3 regions of the Robertmurraya mangrovi genome follow, and region 2 is predicted to be linked to each of the others. Evidence: riboswitches for the same ligand, from Rfam matches in the RefSeq annotation. Region 2 holds a riboswitch; each other region holds the start of a gene.
What was found. Region 2 has a riboswitch for S-adenosylmethionine ahead of SM124_RS14740 (LLM class flavin-dependent oxidoreductase). Riboswitches for the same ligand answer to the same signal wherever they lie in the genome.
Positions count from the first base shown of each region.

Region 1: it holds a riboswitch for S-adenosylmethionine, as region 2 does, so the genes downstream of both, SM124_RS01745 (homoserine dehydrogenase) here and SM124_RS14740 (LLM class flavin-dependent oxidoreductase) in region 2, are expected to answer to the same signal.
Region 3: it holds a riboswitch for S-adenosylmethionine, as region 2 does, so the genes downstream of both, metK (methionine adenosyltransferase) here and SM124_RS14740 (LLM class flavin-dependent oxidoreductase) in region 2, are expected to answer to the same signal.

Region 1 covers NZ_JAXOFX010000001.1:333,336-339,930, reverse strand. The annotation lists gene SM124_RS01750 (PLP-dependent aspartate aminotransferase family protein) at 1-376, opposite strand, end outside; SAM riboswitch class I at 448-554, opposite strand; gene SM124_RS01745 (homoserine dehydrogenase) at 557-1,873, opposite strand; SAM riboswitch class I at 1,971-2,082, opposite strand; gene SM124_RS01740 (ammonium transporter) at 2,382-3,650, opposite strand; gene SM124_RS01735 (alkaline phosphatase) at 3,941-5,662, shown strand; gene SM124_RS01730 (DUF1836 domain-containing protein) at 5,720-6,289, opposite strand; gene trhA (PAQR family membrane homeostasis protein TrhA) at 6,431-6,595, shown strand, end outside.
Region 2 covers NZ_JAXOFX010000010.1:4,200-10,794, forward strand. The annotation lists gene SM124_RS14735 (ATP-grasp domain-containing protein) at 1-620, opposite strand, end outside; gene SM124_RS14740 (LLM class flavin-dependent oxidoreductase) at 656-1,708, opposite strand; SAM riboswitch class I at 1,808-1,914, opposite strand; gene SM124_RS14745 (YczE/YyaS/YitT family protein) at 2,101-2,721, shown strand; gene SM124_RS14750 (nucleotidyltransferase domain-containing protein) at 2,759-3,565, opposite strand; gene SM124_RS14755 (GNAT family N-acetyltransferase) at 3,593-4,105, opposite strand; gene SM124_RS14760 (hypothetical protein) at 4,243-4,446, shown strand; gene SM124_RS14765 (PAS domain S-box protein) at 4,525-5,940, opposite strand; gene SM124_RS14770 (M42 family metallopeptidase) at 6,259-6,595, shown strand, end outside.
Region 3 covers NZ_JAXOFX010000007.1:158,289-164,883, forward strand. The annotation lists gene SM124_RS12630 (C39 family peptidase) at 1-606, shown strand, start outside; gene asnB (asparagine synthase (glutamine-hydrolyzing)) at 611-2,506, opposite strand; gene metK (methionine adenosyltransferase) at 3,080-4,282, opposite strand; SAM riboswitch class I at 4,557-4,762, opposite strand; gene pckA (phosphoenolpyruvate carboxykinase (ATP)) at 5,075-6,595, shown strand, end outside.

The sequences.
Region 1 (6,595 bases), on a different contig from region 2:
AGTTTGGAAGAGTATTTACAAATAAGTTATATGTACCTCCGTATAAACTAGTAGATGCGACAATTTCGTCACCAGCATGTGCTAGGTTCATAATCGCTAATGAAATCGCTGCTTGCCCTGAAGATGTTGCTACTGCAGCTACTCCTTCTTCTAAAAGAGCGATTCTTTTTTCTAGTACATCTACTGTTGGGTTTCCGATTCGAGAATAAATATTTCCTGGTTCGTCCAGTGAGAATAATCGTTGTGCATGCTCTGTACTATGAAAAACATAGGAAGAAGACTGATAGATGGGTACAGCTCGAGAGCCGGTTGTTGGATCTGGAGCATGCCCTCCATGTAATAATAATGTTTCTAAATCGTATGAATGGTTTGCCATTGTATTAATCTCCTTTTTTTTGATTTTTTCCCATAAAAAAACACCCCGACAAGAAGAGGTGTGGTTACCCCTTCTTATCTCTCAGAAAACTCTGCTGGAATTAGCACCTGTCTGAACTTAATGTTCAAATGGTTGCTGGGTTTCATCGGGCCAGTCCCTCCACCTCTCTTGATAAGAAGCCTATGAAGTTGTCGTTTGTAATCTCGTTAACTCTACATTTTTAGTTGCTATATTAATTCCCTTTGGTGAAATCGGATAGATTCTTATTTTTTGTGGTAACTCTTCTATGAATCTTTCTACATTTTCACTTTTTCCAACAAGTATTTCTCCTATAATGTAGCCATCATTATGTTTAATTTCTTCTTGATGAACGGCTGTCAAATCTTTATTAGCAAAGTTTATAGAAGAATATTGCTTGTATTCTTTCACCAACTCATCTGTTGGCAGTTCAACTATCGTTAACCAAATCGAGGGTTCTTCCTTTCCTTCCACTAGGCTATTATAGCTAAATCTCGGTGTTTGTATGTTTGGTGTCCCTTTCTGGCTAATGTAAACTAAATCTTCAATCATCGCACTTGCTGTCGCTAAAGATCCAGCCCCCGGTCCTTGTAGTAGCAAGGTTCCTACCAGATCGGTGTTTAATACGATACCATTATCTACTCCTTCGACATTGTAAAGAGGATGCTCGTTACTAACAAAAACAGGTCTAACTTCAGCTAGCACATCTTGTTCCTTTTTCTGCAGTGTAGCCACCAACTTCAATCTAAACCCTAATCTTTCACCAATCAAAATGTCAGCTTGAGAAACTTCATTTACTCCCACCTTATTGACATTTTCCCAATTTGGTTGTTTTTGATAAATTAAGTTACTAAGAATCATTAATTTGTAGAAAGCATCTGTTCCTAAAACATCACTTGAAGGATCTGCCTCAGCATAGCCTAAATCTTGGGCTTCTTTTAGCACTTCATTGAAATTTGATTGTTCCGTTCTCATTTTAGATAAAATATAGTTGCTAGTTCCGTTTAGTATTCCTTCAAGTTTGGTAATTCCATTTACTTGCAATAACTGAATAATCGTTCTTAGTAATGGGATTCCACCGGCTACTGCAGCTTCAAAAGTTAAAAATCGATTATATTTATTTGCCACTTCAGCTAGTTCTTTACCTTTATAGGCAAGTAATTGCTTATTCGCACTAATTACATGGCTACCTTTTTCTAAAAATTGACGAATATAAGTATTGGCTGGTTCAATCCCAACAATGGCTTCAAAAACAATATCTACATGAGGTAATTTTAATATTTGGTTTACATCTGTAGTAACTAGGATATCCTTCTTAATTCCTCTCTCCTTTTGGTGATCCTTCACTAGTACGCCAACGATTTCAACTTTTTTACCTACTGCTTCTGTTAGTTTTTTCTCATGTGTTTGGATAATGGATTCGTATACCCCTTTTCCAACGGTACCAAGACCTAACAGTGCTACTTTTAGTGAACTCATATATACCTCCTTGTGTTTTGGAATTTATCGTTACTAAAGATTTTTTTATTACATCAAAAAACCCTCTTCATAAGAAGAGGGTAGAATAGACACACTCTTCTTATCTGACAGAACAATTTGTTCTGCAGGAATTGGCACCGTGTTTTCATTGAATGAAAATCGGTTGCCGGGCTTCATCGGGCCAGTCCCTCCGCCTCTCTGGATAAGAAATCTTTATTGTATTAACGCGTTACCAAATCAATTGTTTATTAATTATGGATAAATATAGCACAGGGATTTTTTACTTGTAAAGTCTTTTTTTGAAAATTTTTATTTTGAATGAGAAATTAGCTATTTTAGACTAGCCCCTATTTTTGCCCAACTTACCTTAGATTGTCTGATAAATACTATATTTTAACCTTCAGCGAAAAATGACATTAATTTATAATTTAGCAATTTGAAAATAGACATCTAATAAAATCGTGACAATTGCATTTTTGTATTTTTTCAGTATACCTTTTCCAAGGTCTTATGAATGAACACTCTTACTTTCAATGACAGTAAATACTTCAGGATAGCCATAGCTACCGTGTTCACTAATGTCTAAGCCCATAGTTTCTTCTTCTTCCGAAACACGTAGACCACTCAATACCTTTTTCGTAATCACTAAGATCACAAAGGAAACAACGAATGCATACATGCCAGATACGGCAACGCCCATAGCTTGAACTCCTAATTGTGTAAGTCCTCCACCATAGAATAGCCCAGGCAACCCAACTGTCGCCAGCTCAGGAGTGGCAAAGAAGCCAGTTGATAAGGTCCCCCAAATTCCTGCTGCTCCGTGAACAGAAAGAGCATAAATTGGATCATCGATTTTTCGCTTTTCAAAAAATCTTACACTATAGAAAACTAGTAAACCAGCAACAAATCCAATGACAACAGCCGCCCAAGTATCAACAAATGCACAAGATGCAGTTATTGCAACAAGTCCAGCTAAGCCTCCATTTAACATCGTTGGAACATCCGATTTTCCTAAAACCACCCAAGAAATTAATAAAGCAGCAACGGCACCTGCTCCAGCGGCTAAATTGGTGTTAAGTGCGACAAATCCGAAAAATCCTTCATCAACAGAGACTGTACTTCCAGCGTTAAATCCAAACCAACCAACCCATAAAATCAATACTCCTAAAGCTGTAAAAACTTGATTGTGTCCATAAATATTATTGGAGGAACCGTCTTTATTGTATTTTCCAATACGAGGTTTCAGTAGAATGGTTGCAGCTAGGGCTGCCATGGCTCCTGTTAAATGAACCACTGTGGAACCGGCAAAATCTTGCTTACCATGTTCAGCTAACCATCCGCCTCCCCAAATCCAGTGAGCAACGACTGGATAAACGATGGCAGAAAATAAAATGGTGAAAACTAAGTAGACGGATAACTTTGCTCTTTCTGCAAAGCCCCCTAATGCAATGGTGATGCTTATCCCGGCGAAAGCTAGTTGAAAGAGGAAGAATACAGGAGATGAAAGACCCAGGTCAGCAAGTTCGGCGCCTGAATAAAAGAAGTTAGAAAGACCGACTAGAAAATTAGCTTGTTCTCCAAAAATAAACCCAAAACCTACAGCCCAGAACACTATCGATGCGAGACCAAAAGTAAAGATGGTTTTACCTGCAATATGACCAGCATTTTTCATCCGAGTCGAACCTGCTTCCAACAAAATAAATCCACCTAACATAAAGATGACTAAAACCGCACTCACCATCACCCACAAGCTATTCATCAAATAATTAATATCCATTTTGACTTCCTCCTTTTAATTTAGTTTTGCTGTTAGTTTAAATTACTCCTTAATGTAAGGAAATGTTACATATATTAATATTTAAATTTAATTTAACTTGAATTTTGGTTAAATTCAATAGACTTTTGTTAATATTCTGAAATACTACGTTAGATTATCTTACATAAATGTCAATTAATTAATATCAATTGAGTTCTCTCATTCCCCCCGGACAGGTAAAAGCAAAAATTCCCATATAGTTTTTTCCTGTAACTGCAAAAAGTATAAGTAACAACAAAAGGAGGGAAATCATGACAGCACGCATTTTTAAAGCACTAATTATTTTCACTCTTATGTTTAGTTTGACTGCTTGTAATAATAAGGATGAAGCGAAAAACAAAGACAAAAAGAAAGACGAGAAAACAGCTCAAACTACTAGTAACCAGAAGGGCAAAAAAATAGGTCTAACTCCAGAACCTAGACATAATCCTAACTCACCTAATTTTATTAACGATACTAAAGATGAGATATTCTCACACGATCAAGGTAGTAGACTTAACCTAACTAATGAACAAGGTTCGGGGAAAACGCAAGCCTATCAAAATCCTAAGCAAAGCCGAAATAGTCAAAATAACAAGGATTCTAATTTTAGTCTAGGGAATGACTATAATAATCAAGCGAGTATTAGAAATGTAGCGCCAGGTAAGAAACCTCGCAATATCATTGTTTTAATCGGTGATGGTATGGGAATGGGTCAGATGGAGGTTGCCAGATTATTCGAACATGGAAAAGAAGGCAGATTATTTATGCAAGGGCTTCCACATGTTGCCCTATCCCAAACGTACTCTGCAGATAATACCGTTACTGATTCAGCGGCAGCCGGTACAGCAATAGCTACTGGGAATAAAACTAATAACACGATGATTGGAATTACACCAGATGGGACAGATTTGAGTACTATATTAGATGCCTCTAAAGCGGCAGGGAAAAAGATTGGTGTTGTCTCAACAAACACCGTAACGGATGCTACTCCAGCTGCTTTTTATGCAAGTGTAAAAACTCGTGCGGGACAAGATGAAATCGCTAGACAGCTTTTTCAAAAAGACCTTGATGTGGTACTAGGCGGAGGCCGGGATTATTTCACACCGAAAAGACAGAATGGTGTTGATCTAATTCAAGGATTTAAGGAAAAAGGGTATACGTACGTCACGAATCGTGGTGAGCTCAATGCGGCAGAAGGAACAAAATTAATTGGTCTGTTTCATGATTCGTTTATGAATTATAAAATTGACCGAGATGAATTGAATAGTACGGAGCCCACTTTAACCGAAATGACAGCTAAGACGATTGAATTTTTATCTAAGGATGCAGCGAAAAATGGTTTCTTTGCTATGATTGAAGGGGCAAGAATTGATCATGCAGCCCATGCTGCCGATTTTACTAGCATCTGGAAAGAAACAGTAGAATTTGATGATGCTGTTAGATACGCAGTTGAATGGGCAAAGAAGGATGGAAATACTCTAGTACTTGCACTTGCAGATCATGAAACCATGGGAATTACAGCAACGGAACCTATGCAAATAGCTCAACTAAAAAATGTTGCTGTTTCTCCAGAATATATGGGAAGCCAATTAAAGTGGGATAAAGATAAAAATGTTTTTACAGCTGAGAGCGTAAAAGATGTATTTAGTCGATTTGCTAATATTAATCTGAATGAAGAGCAAATTACACAGTTTAACAGAAGAGTTTTAGATAGCCAAGGAAAACAAGTACCTCCACATATATTAGGATGGGAAATAGGGACTATTATCGCTGAAACTTACCATGCTGGTGCTCTCAATACGGAAATCCGTTCATTAAGCCCAACTGGCGGTCACTCCGCTAATATGGTCCCCATTTTCGGATATGGAGTTGGCGCTGATAATTTTGAAGGGGTTTTAGACAATACTAATTTGTCTAAAATGATTGCCCAGTTAGCTGGGTATAACATGGAAGGTGGAAAGAGAACACCTCCTGGACAAGGAAACAAATAATTTTTAAAAAAGCTGACAAGTATGGACATCTATAATGTTCGTACTTGTCAGCTTTTATTATTTTTCCTCTATTATTTCATCTACTAATTTTTCTGCTACTCTTCTATACAAATTACTCATATGTACAAATGACGTGATAAGTAACATTTTTTGTAGATAATCTGAATTACCTTCAAGATTTGCAAGCTTCTCTTCAACATGATCAGCTCCAATTTTTATATCATCCTGGAACTTCTCTACATTCTCACTAGATAACTGTAGGAATGTCTGATAGAAATTCTTGATATCTACATCCCCTTCTAATACAAGCTTGTTCATTTCTTCTAAGGTGACTTTTATATCATTAATGGACAATGCCCCTTTTAACTGATAAATCAAGCTAATTAATATAAGGTGTTCCTTCGTATATTTTTTATTTTTAATAGGAATAAATAATTTCCCTTTTGCATAGTTGTTAATCATCGTCTTAGTAAGTACTTTTTCATCTTCATTTCTTTTTGATGCAGCAAATTTATTTTCAAATAGTTGTATGACTTGATCCATGTATAAGTCTATTTCAGGCATTTCTTCTAATGAAAGCTGATTTTCTAATTCTAGCTTTTCAATCATTTCAATTAATTTTTCCATTTATAAACCTCGACTCTAGTTATCATATGCCTATTCTACCCTAAAATAATGGACAAGTAAAACCTTGACTACTTTAGGTAGTTAAAATATAATTACATATAGTTATTAAAACTACGTAAAGAAATATGGAGGTAATTTAATATGGGTACCTATATTCGCGAACCGATTAATGGTTTAACACATCTTGCCGGAGCAATCCTATCTTTCATTGGACTTCTTGCTATGGTTATAAAAGCTTCTATTACTACACAATCTGCCCTTGCCATTACAGCGGTTGTCATTTTCGGTATAAGCATGATGCTTCTT
Region 2 (6,595 bases):
TCAGAAGTATCCACTTGAACCGCATAGACAAACTTTCCTCCAACAAATTCACATCTTGTAATATACGATTCTGGAGATTGAATATACTCTTGAACAAGGGTGATACCATCAACAGGAAGCTCAAATGTAGATCCATAAACATATTCTTTTAAACTATCAATAGAATGGAATAATTGTACTCCGAGTCCTTTTCCGGCACGATTATGCTTCGTGATAAACGATTTTGTGTTAAGCGTTTCTGCTGCCACGATAATTTGGTCTTTTCCAACAGCTGCAATCGTCTTCGGAGTCAATACACCTGCTAGATTTAATGCCATGTACTGATTAACCTTACTCACTTCTAGTCTTAAAGCACGGCTACCGTTAAATACTTTACGTCCATGTCTTTCAAGCCAAGCCAGAACAGATTCTGTTAGTTCAGGGGCAAAACGATGGTCACGAGTATGAGAAGAAGCACTCATACGGCTATAAAAGACACCTTCTGGTGGTGCGGTTGTTAAATCGACAATTCCTTCATGTAAGAACCATTCTTCATATGGAAGCTCAAGTTCTTTTAATCGGTTTGTTAAATGGTCTGTCCATTCGTTATTTTCATGAATAATATAGATTTTTTCACTCATTTGAATACCCCTTTTTCATCTATTTATATAATGGTTTAGTTCGTCTGTTTTTGCTTTCTTTTTGCTTCAACTAAAGGCATGACATCCTTTGCAAAGCGCTCCATTTCTTCTAGCTGAGGAGAGAATTGAAGCAGTAGCAAATCAAGGCCAGCTTCTTCATAGGAAAGAATACGGTCTGCAATTTGTTCTGGTGTTCCAACTAAATTCGGTCTTAACCCACGATTTGAAACGGAATAATCATATAGTTTTACTTGTTGTTCTAACTGTGATTTACCGACAAAATCCTTGTATCCTGCGTAAGCACTAGACTCTTTTACATCTGTAATCCGAGTTAACTCAGCTTGGGCTTCTTCTTCTGTATCGCGACAAATAATGTATGCCGCCATTCCGAAAGAGCTAAGAGGAGTTCTTTCCGCTTGTTCACGCAGATCTTTCATACCATTTACTTTTTCTTGAATTTCTTCAACGGTACCGCCATGCATCACGTATGCATCACAAGTATTGACGATTGTTTGCTTTCCGCGCGGACTCTCTCCACCAGCATAAAGAATGGGATTTGGACGCTGTACAGGCTTAGGTGCTAAATGAGCATTTTTAATCGAATAATATTTACCTTCATAATTAAAGACATCTTCTGTCCATAAGCCTTTTAAAACATCAATAAATTCCTCAGTACGGTCATATCTTTCATCATGCTCTGTAAAAATCCCACCATATTGACGAGCTTCTTCTTCCCACCATGCTGAAACAACGTTAAGAGTGAAGCGTCCATTACTGATTTGATCAATATTGGCTGCCATTTTTGCTGTTACAGCCGGGTTATGAAATCCAGGTCGAACCGCTGTCATGATTTCAATCTTTTCTGTAACCGCTGCTAGTGCAGCTGCTGTAGACCAAGCTTCTAAAGAATCATGCTCTGGACCTTTTATATCATTCAAATATAGTTCAGCAATTAAAGTGGTATCATATCCCCATTTTTCTGCCGATTGAATAACTTTTTTTGCATATTCAAAAGTTGGAGGCATACTCTCATTCTCAACATTTCTCAACCATCCTCCGAAAATCGGTAACCAAAAACCGTATTTCATCTCTCTTCTCCCCTAACTATGTAAATATCTTTGATGATTCAATCATGATTCCAGAGCAAAAAAAATAACCTCTCCGACAAGAAGAAGTTTGCGTACTCTTTCTCATCTGTCAGAATTAATATTCTGCTGGAATTAGCACCTTTGAATAAAAATCCAATGGTTGCTGGGCTTCACAGGGCCAGTCCCTCTGCCACTCTTGATAAGAATCATATTTAGTTATTTCATAGTAATCCTACTATATAAGTTGGTTTAAAGTCAATTATTTTATTTCCCTTTTCACAATATTCTATGTATTTCTTTTGTTCAATAGAATCACTCCTTGAATAAAGGGATGGAATAGATCTTAAGGGGGAAGATAAAGATATCCATACAATAAGAATAGAGGAGAAAGTATGAAAATAAGGATAGCGTATTTCACTATTGGATTACTCATTTTAACTCTTGGTGTGGCTCTTATCATTAAGGCAGGTTTAGGAGCATCATCATGGGATGCATTAGCGGTTGGGGAATCTAATACCTTTCATTTATCAGTTGGAACCTTTGTGTTTATAAACGGAATCATTCTCATGTTCATAAATGCTTTCTTATTAAAGAAACGTCCTGAAATTTTAGCCGCTGGTACGATTTTTGTTATTGGACTGCTAATCGACTTTTGGTTAGTAATCATATTAAATGCATTTAATCCTAAAGCGATTTTTATCCAAGCCATTACTCTTGTTATTGGTATCTTCGTATTGGCGATTGGAGTAGCGATCTATCTTCAAGCAAAGTTCCCGGCTAGTCCAATGGACACTTTAATGATTGCTATATCGAAACGTTTTCATTTAAGTTTACGAATTTCAAGAATCATTAGTGAGGGATTGGCCTTAATATTAGCTTTTTTATTTAAGGGTGCAATAGGAGTGGGAACAATTATAGTAACTTTAACCTTAGGTCCTATTGTTCAATATTTTTATACTTATTTTAATAGAAGGTTTACGGAAGGGAAAAGCCTCGAATTAAATCCCCGATAAAAGCAAAGGTGTCTCCATATACGGAAACACCTTTTTATCAATTAACTCTATTCATTTCTCTAATGACAAAATCCATATAGTCCAGTGCCTCTCTTCTTCTTTTAAAGGGAGAGAGATAATAGGATTTCTTCTCATTTTTTCTTATACGCATGGACTCTTGGATAATATTATGCCACTTCGATGGTACGGCTTTCAAGGCGTATTCCCCTGCACCTATTTTTGAAGTGATGTCTTTTTCTCTTAAGGAATAATAAAGTCGTGTGACTCCTAAAACTCCCCATTCAATAGACTCCAATTGAAAAAGCATACTAAGATAATTCAAAGAAAACTTTTTCCCAGCTTTTAACCTCCAATGAAGCCAATATTCATTTAGATTTTGAACGATGTTTGCTGATAAAACGTCCCAATCCACTTCAAAGGAATACGCTTTAATCTCTTTTCCCTTGATAACAAGTCCGTATTTTTTCAATTGAAAAAAATCGATGTGGTTCTTATTAAGTTGCTTATTTCCTATGTACTGACCTTCGTTAAAATAAGGGGTTTGAAATTGGTTATCACCCAGATTTTCTAACTGTTTGTTCGTTAAATATATCCCGTCTAAATGAATGCTAGGAAATCCTTTATTTAACTCGGAATGTATTTCCTTCAGTGTTTGTAAGTCCTTTTCGGTAGGTTCCCTGTAGGTAACAATCATAAAATCAATATCACTATGTCCTTCATTAAAAGAACCAAGCGCAATGGAGCCAAATAAGTAATAAGATTCAAGAAAGTTCGGGAGCTTAGTTTCCAACAGCTTAAGATGTTCGTCTAAAACCTTCTGAACCGTTGCAGGTAGATTATTCATTTCTTCACCTATCTTTTTAACATTTTATTAACATGAAAGGGACTTATAATAAATGATCGTTGCATCGAAGCTTCCATCAGCAGACTTTGCAAAGTTTGGAATACGACCAGCTTTAACGTAACCTAATGATAAATATAGATCATTGGAAGGGTCTCCTTCTCTAGTGTCAAGAACCACCAATGTTCGCCCCAGTTGTTTGGCTTGATCTTCAGCTGCATTCATCAGAAATCGAGCTATTCCTTTACGCCTGAATTTGGGATGTGTCATTAACTTTGCAATCTCCACTCGATGATCACCGTTTAACTTCATACATAAATGGAGTTGAATAGTTCCAGCAATTTCGTTGTCCATTTTTGCAACTAATAATATAACGTCTGGATTTAGTACATGATCCCAATACTCCTCCGCATCCTTTTCCTTCAAAGGTGGTAAAAATCCAACTGATGCCCCACCTTCCACTACTTCCATTAATAACTCTGTTAATTGATTACGATAAGCATGTATTGATTTTATTTCTTCCAAATTAAGTGTCATTTCCATATGGTTACACCTCTATAAAGAATTTTATTTAGTTTCATACTTTAGTTGGATAATGAAAACACCCAAGTTGACCTAGGATACTCGTCTATACAAACCCGGTTTCCCTTCATATGTTGGTTAGTAAAGGAGGGATAGTCATGTATCATGCTGCTTATTTATTTTTAGCTGCCATCCTAGCAGGTTTTGCGTTAATTGTTGTTACCACCATTTCTGGTACACCTGCATTTGTTTCTAGTATTGCTGCCTTCTTAACTGTACTAGGGGCCATCGCCATTATTGTTTTCGCTTTAGCCATTCTTTTTATTGCTATTAAAGTATTATTAAATAAGGGCTGGCGTTAATTAATTTATATATAAGAAGACAAAGAACCTATTTTTGGGTTCTTTGTCTCTGTTTAGGGCTCCTTAAGTCTATTGTTGCTACTTTATAGGCAAGTAAATATATACCGTCGTTCCTTTGGCCTCTTCGCTTTCGATGTTAATTTTTCCTTCATGTTGTTCGATGATTTTAAAGCTTGTCATCAACCCTAGTCCTGTACCTTTTTCCTTTGTGGAATAAAAGGGTTCACCTAGATTAGGGATTCGATCACTTGGGATTCCACAACCATTATCCTTAATTTCTATACAAGCATATTGTTCATCTTGATATACTTTTATGTGAACGTTTCCTTTTTCTTCAATTGCATCAAGTGCATTTTGAATAACATTAATGAAAACTTGTTTTAATGAGTTTGTATCTCCAAATGTAGTTAAATTTATATCCGGTATGGAAAAATAAATCTCTTTATTTTTTAACATCGCTTGTGGTAACAAGAGTTGAATGACACTTTTGATTAAATGATCAATGGAGATTATTTCTTGTTTTTCCATATTCGGCTTGGCCAATGTTAGAAATTCAGTTATGATACTATCAATCCGATCAATCTCGTTTAACACAATGGTTGAATAGGCTGGGTTCAAAGTTCCTCCTGTTGATAAGAGTTGCATAAATCCTTTAATAGGAGTTAATGGATTGCGAATCTCATGTGCAACAGCAGCGGCCATCTGACCAACAACAGCTAATTTCTCAGATTTTTTCAATAACTCATAGGTATTCATTCTTTGTTCAATATCCCTAGTAACCGAAATGATCTGAGTGACTTCACCAGACTGCTCATCGGAAACTGCCTTAATGGTCGATTCTAACCAAATATAAGAACCATCCTTCTTTTTATACCTATAAGTTGACAGTACAGACTCCCCATTATTCACAACCTTGCCATATAATCTTTTAACTTCTTCAAGATCGTTAACATGGATATATTGAAAAGGGTCTTCCCCAAGCAAATCATCAGGGCAATAGCCAAGGGAACTGATTGACGGAGAAACGTATACATATGTCCCATCGACTGCATGTAAATTAATAAAGTCTGAGGAATTTTCCGCTAAAAGTCGGTATTTTTTCTCACTTTCATTCTTCCTTTGCTCAATAGCAATCTTCTCCGTTAAATCAAAAACCTGACCGAGGATGTACTGCTGTCCCGTTTCTTCATCTTTTATTAAAGAAACTTGTAATTGACCGATCATGATATCTCCGTTTTTATGATAAAAACGTTTTTGAAACTGGTATTCTTTAATTTTACCTTCTATTAATTGGGTTAATAAATAATAGTCTTTTATAAAATCTTCTTCCTGAGATAGATCTTTTACACTTAAATGCTGAAGTTCTTCTAAACTATAACCTAAAAAGTCAGTAAAAGCGTGATTAAATACCATGGTAGTTAAATCAATGGGCCCGAATACTTGAGGTAACCTAGACTGATAAAATACTTCTTTAAACAATGCTGAATTAATCATGTTTCCTCCAATAGATGTAAAAACAACTATATATATTTCTCAATATGTGAACATCATAAAATATTTATTTTAATATAGTGAATCATTCTTCCTAAACATGATAACAAAACATAGTTACTTAATAAATGGGATTTGTGTAAGTTTTTTACTATTTTTCAATAAAAGGTTTGCTATTATAGTTTGTCCGTTCCTTTCCGCTCAATATTTCAAACTATGTAAAAAACTACTATACAAATGAGGCTTATAAACAATCATCCTATTACTTTCTAAACATTTAAATGTATAATGTCTATATGAATAATTGAAAGGGGCTTCATCATGACAAAAACTAATGTAGAGGAAACTATTCATCTTTTAACACAGTTAGTTTCTATTCCTAGCCCATCTGGGAATACAAACGAGGTCATTACATATGTTGAAAAATACTTAAAAGAGCTTGGTGTTGAGACAAAAAGAAACCGTAAAGGCGGATTAATTGCTACTCTTCACGGGGCAGATAACGAGAATCATAGGATGCTTACAGCCCATGTGGATACGCTTGGGGCGATTGTAAAAGAAATTAAGCCTAGTGGTAGATTAAAGCTAGATTTAATTGGTGGCTTTACTTATAACTCTATTGAGGGTGAATATTGCCAAATTGAAACAAGCTCAGGGA
Region 3 (6,595 bases), on a different contig from region 2:
GACCGTATATTAATCGATGCACCTGTCATTAATCAGCTGCCAGAGCTCCCTCGTGGATGTGAAGTAACGAGTCTAGCCATGCTACTTCAGTATGCAAATGTTCAAGTTGATAAAATGACTCTTGCCAAAGAAATTAAAAAAGATCCAACACCTTACTTTGTAAAGGAAGGAAAGATTTATTTTGGTAATCCCCATGATGGTTTTGTAGGGAGTATGTATACGTATGATAAGCCTGGATTAGGTGTCTATCATGAGCCTATCAAAGAACTGGCTGACTCATACTTACCCGGACAAGTACTAGATTTAACAGGTGGGAAGTTTAAAGAATTAAAAACCCACTTGTCTGATGGGAGACCAGTTTGGGTTATTATCAATACCACATATAAAAAATTGTCTAAACAATTCTTTCAAACATGGCACACCCCGAGTGGATTGGTAGATGTTACTTTTAAAGAGCATTCCGTTTTGATAACCGGATATGATCAAGATTATGTTTATTTCAATGACCCTTTAACAGGAGAGAAAAATAAAAAAGCACCCAAGAAAGATTTCGAAGAATCTTGGGTGCAGATGGGAAGACAAGCCATTACTTTCCTTCCTCGTTAATGAACTAAATTTGCAAAGCTTTTTCTGTTAAGTATTCCTTTTCGAAGGAATACTTTTTTTCTACATATACTTGGTGCCAAACCATGAACATTAATACAGTCCAGATTTTACGGCTATTGTCAGCCTTACCTTGGCAATGGTCCTCAAGAAGCTTTAACATATAATCTTTGTTAATCAAATGGTCTGTATTGCTTTCGCGGATTATATTTTTAGCCCAATCATTCATTTCATTTTTTAACCAATGACGAATCGGTACAGGGAATCCTAACTTTTTGCGATTTAGGACATGATCCGGAACAACGCCTTCTGCTGCTTTACGTAAAACATACTTCGTTGTATTGTTAGCCGTTTTTAAGCTTGTAGGAATTTTTGAAGCTGTTTCAAACACCTCTTTATCCAAGAACGGTACACGTAGCTCTAACGAATGAGCCATCGTCATTTTATCCGCTTTTAAAAGGATATCCCCACGCATCCACGTATGAATATCAATGTATTGCATACGGTCAACAGGGTCATAGCCTCTGCTTTCTTCATATAAAGACTTTGTAATATCGGTATAGTTTAGACCATCTTTATAAACGTGTAGAAGGTTTTTCTTTTCTTCCTCTGAGAACATTTTCGCGTTACCAATATAGCGCTCTTCCATTGGTGTTACTCCACGCTCAATAAAGCTTTTTCCTCTCATTCCTTCAGGCATTAATTTTGCAATTAAGCGTAAGAAGGATTTAAGAGTAGCAGGTATTTTGTTAAACACCTCTAACGATTGTGGTTCACGATAAATGTTATATCCACCGAACAATTCATCGGCACCTTCACCTGAAAGTACAACTGTAACATGCTTACGTGCTTCACGTGCAACGAAATATAAAGGTACACACGCAGGGTCTGCAAGCGGGTCATCCATATGCCACATAATTCTAGGAATCTCATTCATATATTCCTGTGGCGTGATGACATAACTAATATTTTCAACGCCTAATTTATCTGCTGTCTCTTTTGCAACATCAATTTCACTAAAGCCATTGTGTTCAAAGCCTACAGAGAAGGTTTTAATTGCTGGGTGATACTGTTTCGCAATGGACGCAATAATGGAAGAATCAATCCCACCAGATAGGAAAGAACCAACTGGAACATCACTACGCATATGAATTTTTACAGAATCAAACAGAATATCTCTAATCTCTTTGATGAACTCATCTTCAGATTTTTTAACCGGTTGGAAATGCGCTTTCCAATAACGGTTGATATTCATTTTTTGACCGATTTTTTTTGTAAAATAATGACCTGGTTCTAATTTTTCAATGCCTTCAGACATAGTGTAAGGCTCAGGTACAAATTGATAAGTTAAATAATGCTGTAGGGAATCATAATTGATCACATCATTTTCTAATGCAAGTAAAATACTTTTCTTCTCCGAAGCGAAAAATGTTTTTTCTCCGTCATCAAAGTAGAAGAATGGCTTAATTCCAAAAGGATCTCTTGCTCCATATAATGTTTGCTCTTGTTTATCCCAGATTACAAAAGAAAACATCCCACGTAGCTTTTCTACAGCCTTTTCTTTTATATGACTATATAGAGCGATAATAACTTCTGTATCTGAACTCGTTTCAAAAGTTAAACCTTCCTTCAGAAGCTCTTCTCTTAGTTCAACATAGTTATAGATTTCGCCGTTGAAAATAATCCAATAGCGTTCATTTTCATAAGTTAATGGCTGATGACCACTTTCGATATCAATAATACTTAAACGACGGAAACCGAATTGAATATGGTTATCATAGAAGTATCCATCATCATCTGGTCCACGGTGGGTAATGATATCATTCATATTTGAAAAAAGTTGTTTTTGTTCATCACGAAAGTTTTGCGGTTTTTCGTGAACGCAACCAATAAATCCACACATTTATGTAGTCACCTACTCCGTTTCAATTAATATTTATTTTTAACTAACCGTTTATCACGCATCTTAAACATGGTTTTTGATAACTAATATTATTAGGACCTATGCGCTTTATTTCACAAAGATATGTCCTAAAATAAATTCACTAAATAATACTACCATTATTCAATAGAAAATTGCACTGAGAACTTGAAAAATTAGACGGGAATTTCAGGCAGTATTCTTTTCTTTTTGCAATATCCTTACATCATTCGATAAAGAATTCAATTATTAGACGGTAAGTATTATAGTTTGGTTTCATGTTGTTTATTGTAATCCACCGAATACTGTTTTACCTATATGATTTTGCCCGTTGATTTCCGCTCCGGGCACTTGCTTTCCGCAGGGAGTGACGGGAGCCTCCTCGGCGTGCCGCCTGTGGGGTCTCCCGTTCCCTCTGTTCCTGCAGGAGTCAAGTGCCCTCCACTCCAATCAACTCAGACTTTTAAAGTCATTACTACCTTTCTTTAGAATAAATCCAAAATAAAAATAAAAATAGGAGCTACAATTGAATGTAACTCCTATTGAATCATATTATTATTTTCCTAAAGCTTGTTCACGTAGTGTGCTAGCTTTGTCTGTTCTTTCCCAAGGAAGATCTACATCTGTACGTCCGAAGTGTCCGTAAGCAGCTGTTTGCTTGTAGATTGGGCGACGTAGGTCTAGCATGTTGATGATTCCAGCTGGACGTAGGTCAAAGTTAGAGCTTACTACATCTACTAGTACTTCTTCACTTACAGCGCCTGTCCCAAATGTGTCAATTGAGATAGAAACTGGGCGTGCTACACCAATAGCGTATGCAAGTTGAACTTCAACTTTATCAGCTAATCCAGCAGCAACGATGTTCTTTGCAACATAACGAGCAGCGTATGCAGCAGAACGGTCAACTTTTGTAGGATCCTTACCAGAGAATGCCCCACCGCCGTGACGAGCATATCCACCGTAAGTATCTACGATAATTTTACGTCCTGTTAAACCAGCATCCCCTTGTGGCCCACCGATTACGAAACGTCCTGTTGGGTTAATGAAATACTTTGTATTTTCATCAATTAGTTCGCTAGGTACAACTGGAGCGATAACGTGTTCTTTAAGGTTACGTTGGATTTGCTCTAGTGCTACTTCTGGGTGATGTTGAGTTGAAATAACAATTGTATCGATACGTACTGGTTTGTTGTTTTCATCATACTCAACTGTTACTTGAGTTTTACCATCTGGACGAAGGTAAGGAAGAATATCTTCTTTACGTACTTCAGTCAGACGACGTGCTAATTTGTGAGCTAATGAAATCGGAAGAGGCATCAGCTCTTTTGTTTCATTACATGCAAAACCAAACATTAAACCTTGGTCCCCTGCACCGATTGCTTCGATCTCGTCATCAGACATTTGTCCTTCACGAGCTTCAAGAGCTTGGTCAACACCCATTGCGATGTCAGCAGATTGCTCATCGATAGAAGTTAATACCGCACAAGTTTCTGAGTCGAAACCATACTTCGCACGAGTATAACCAATTTCTTTAATCGTTTCACGAACGATTTTAGGAATGTCTACATAAGTAGAAGTAGTGATTTCACCTGCAACTAAAACTAAACCTGTAGTTACAGAAGTTTCAGCAGCAACACGAGCATTCGCATCCTTTGATAAGATAGCATCTAAAATTGCGTCAGAGATTTGGTCACTGATTTTATCCGGATGACCTTCAGTTACTGACTCAGAAGTAAACAAACGACGTTTTGTTGACATCTGATTTCCTCCTTTAAGTATATTTATAAAACTGAACGAGGTGTTCCTTAGCTAAACGATCTATGTAAACCTCGGTTTGATACGGAACTCATTCCCTAATTAGTATGAAATAAACATGTCGTTTTTATAAGGAAACAGAGTAAATTATCCAAAATTCTTATAAAAACGTTCATATTCTTTGTTGATTTTTTAAAAGGCAACAATAATTTAAAAAATAAAAAACCTTCCCGTTGTTATGAGGAAAGGTTATAAGCAAAATGATTTGCGCCTTTCACTCTTATCGTTCAAGGATTGGATCCTTGCTTCAGGTTTAGCACCTTTGCTCGGAAAATGACCGTGAAGAATGGGATGAATAAATAACTGCACAGACTATTTGACTGGCAAGCAATATATTTCAAACCTTATGTACGGGTCGCTTTCTTCGTTTAGCAGGTTGCTGGGTTTCATTGGGCCTGTCCCTCCACCAGCTCGGGATAAGAGAGTATCCGTTCAAATCCAAATCATACTGGAATGTATAAGTATATGTCAATCATTTTGTTGTATTTTGTCGATGTTTTTTAAAATAGTTAAGTTTATTCAGTTTTAGCCTTCCTATTTATATATGTTTTAAAAAATCTTTAAGATTAAACTTGTCTAAATAAAGTCTTATAAATATGATATAAATGTATCAATTTTTAAAATCACCTTTTAAAAATTTATAAATAGTATAGATTATTAATTTAAATGTGTTATACTATTTGTGAGATAATAACTTATAAAAAACAATAACAAATAAAGGAAGGTATTTATCAGATGAATTCTGTTAGTATTTCCAATCAATTAAATGAATTGTTAAAATCTAATCACGTTCATGTTCAGTTGTCCGTGCCTCAATTAGTGGAGAAAGTATTAACTCGCAACGAGGGAGTTTTAACTTCTACTGGCGCAGTACGTGCAACAACAGGAAAATATACAGGACGTTCTCCTAAAGATAAATATATTGTAGATGAAGCTTCAAATAGAGATAAAATTGATTGGGGTTCTGTTAATCAACCAATCTCTGAAGAAGTTTTTGATAAATTATATAACAAAGTATTAAACTACTTAAAGGAAAAAGACGAACTATTTGTTTTCAATGGCTTCGCTGGTGCTGATAAGAAACACCGCCTGGCTATCCAAGTAGTTAATGAATATGCTTGGCATAACTTATTTGCACACCAATTATTTATTCGCCCGACTGAAGAAGAATTACTTGATCATAAATCAGAGTTCACGGTTATTTCTGCTCCAACTTTTAAAGCAGACCCTTCTGTTGATGGAACGAAATCTGAAACTTTCATTATTGTATCATTTGAGCGTCGTACAGTGTTAATCGGTGGTACTGAGTATGCTGGAGAAATGAAAAAGTCTATTTTCTCAGTAATGAACTACTTACTACCTGAAAATAATATTTTCCCAATGCACTGTTCTGCAAACGTTGGACTTGAAGGAGATGTTGCTTTATTCTTCGGCCTTTCTGGGACAGGAAAAACAACTTTATCAGCTGATGAAAATCGCCGTTTAATTGGTGACGACGAGCATGGCTGGTCTCCTAATGGAGTATTTAACATCGAAGGCGGATGTTATGCAAAATGTATTAATCTTTCACATGAAAAAGAGCCACAAATCTTTGACGCGATTCGATTTGGTTCTGTTTTAGAGAACGTGGTTGTTAATAACGAATCTCGTATCGCTGATTATGATGATGGTACGTTAACAGAAAATACTCGTGCGGCTTATCCATTACAAGCTATAGATAATATTGTTGACCCAAGTGTTGCCGGTCATCCAAATACGATTATTTTCTTAACAGCAGATGCTTTTGGAGTGCTTCCTCCAATCTCTAAACTTTCTAAAGAGCAAGCAATGTTCCACTTCTTAAGTGGTTATACTTCAAAACTAGCTGGAACTGAGCGTGGAATCACTTCACCACAAGCAACATTCTCAACTTGCTTTGGTTCACCGTTCCTTCCACTTGCAGCTACTCGTTATGCTGAGATGTTAGGTGAAAAAATCGATGAGCACAATGTAAATGTTTATCTAGTGAACACAGGCTGGTCTGGTGGAGAGTACGGAGTAGGTAGCCGTATGAAACTAAGCTATACACGTGCAATGGTTCAAGCGGCTTTAGTTGGGGAATTAAACAACACGGAAACAGTTAAAGACTCAATCTTTGGTCTAGAAATTCCTTTACATGTACCTGGTGTACCTGATGACGTTCTTCAACCAAATAAAACTTGGGCAGATCAAGCTGCTTATGAAGTAAAAGCAAAAGAACTAGCTGCTAAATTCAAA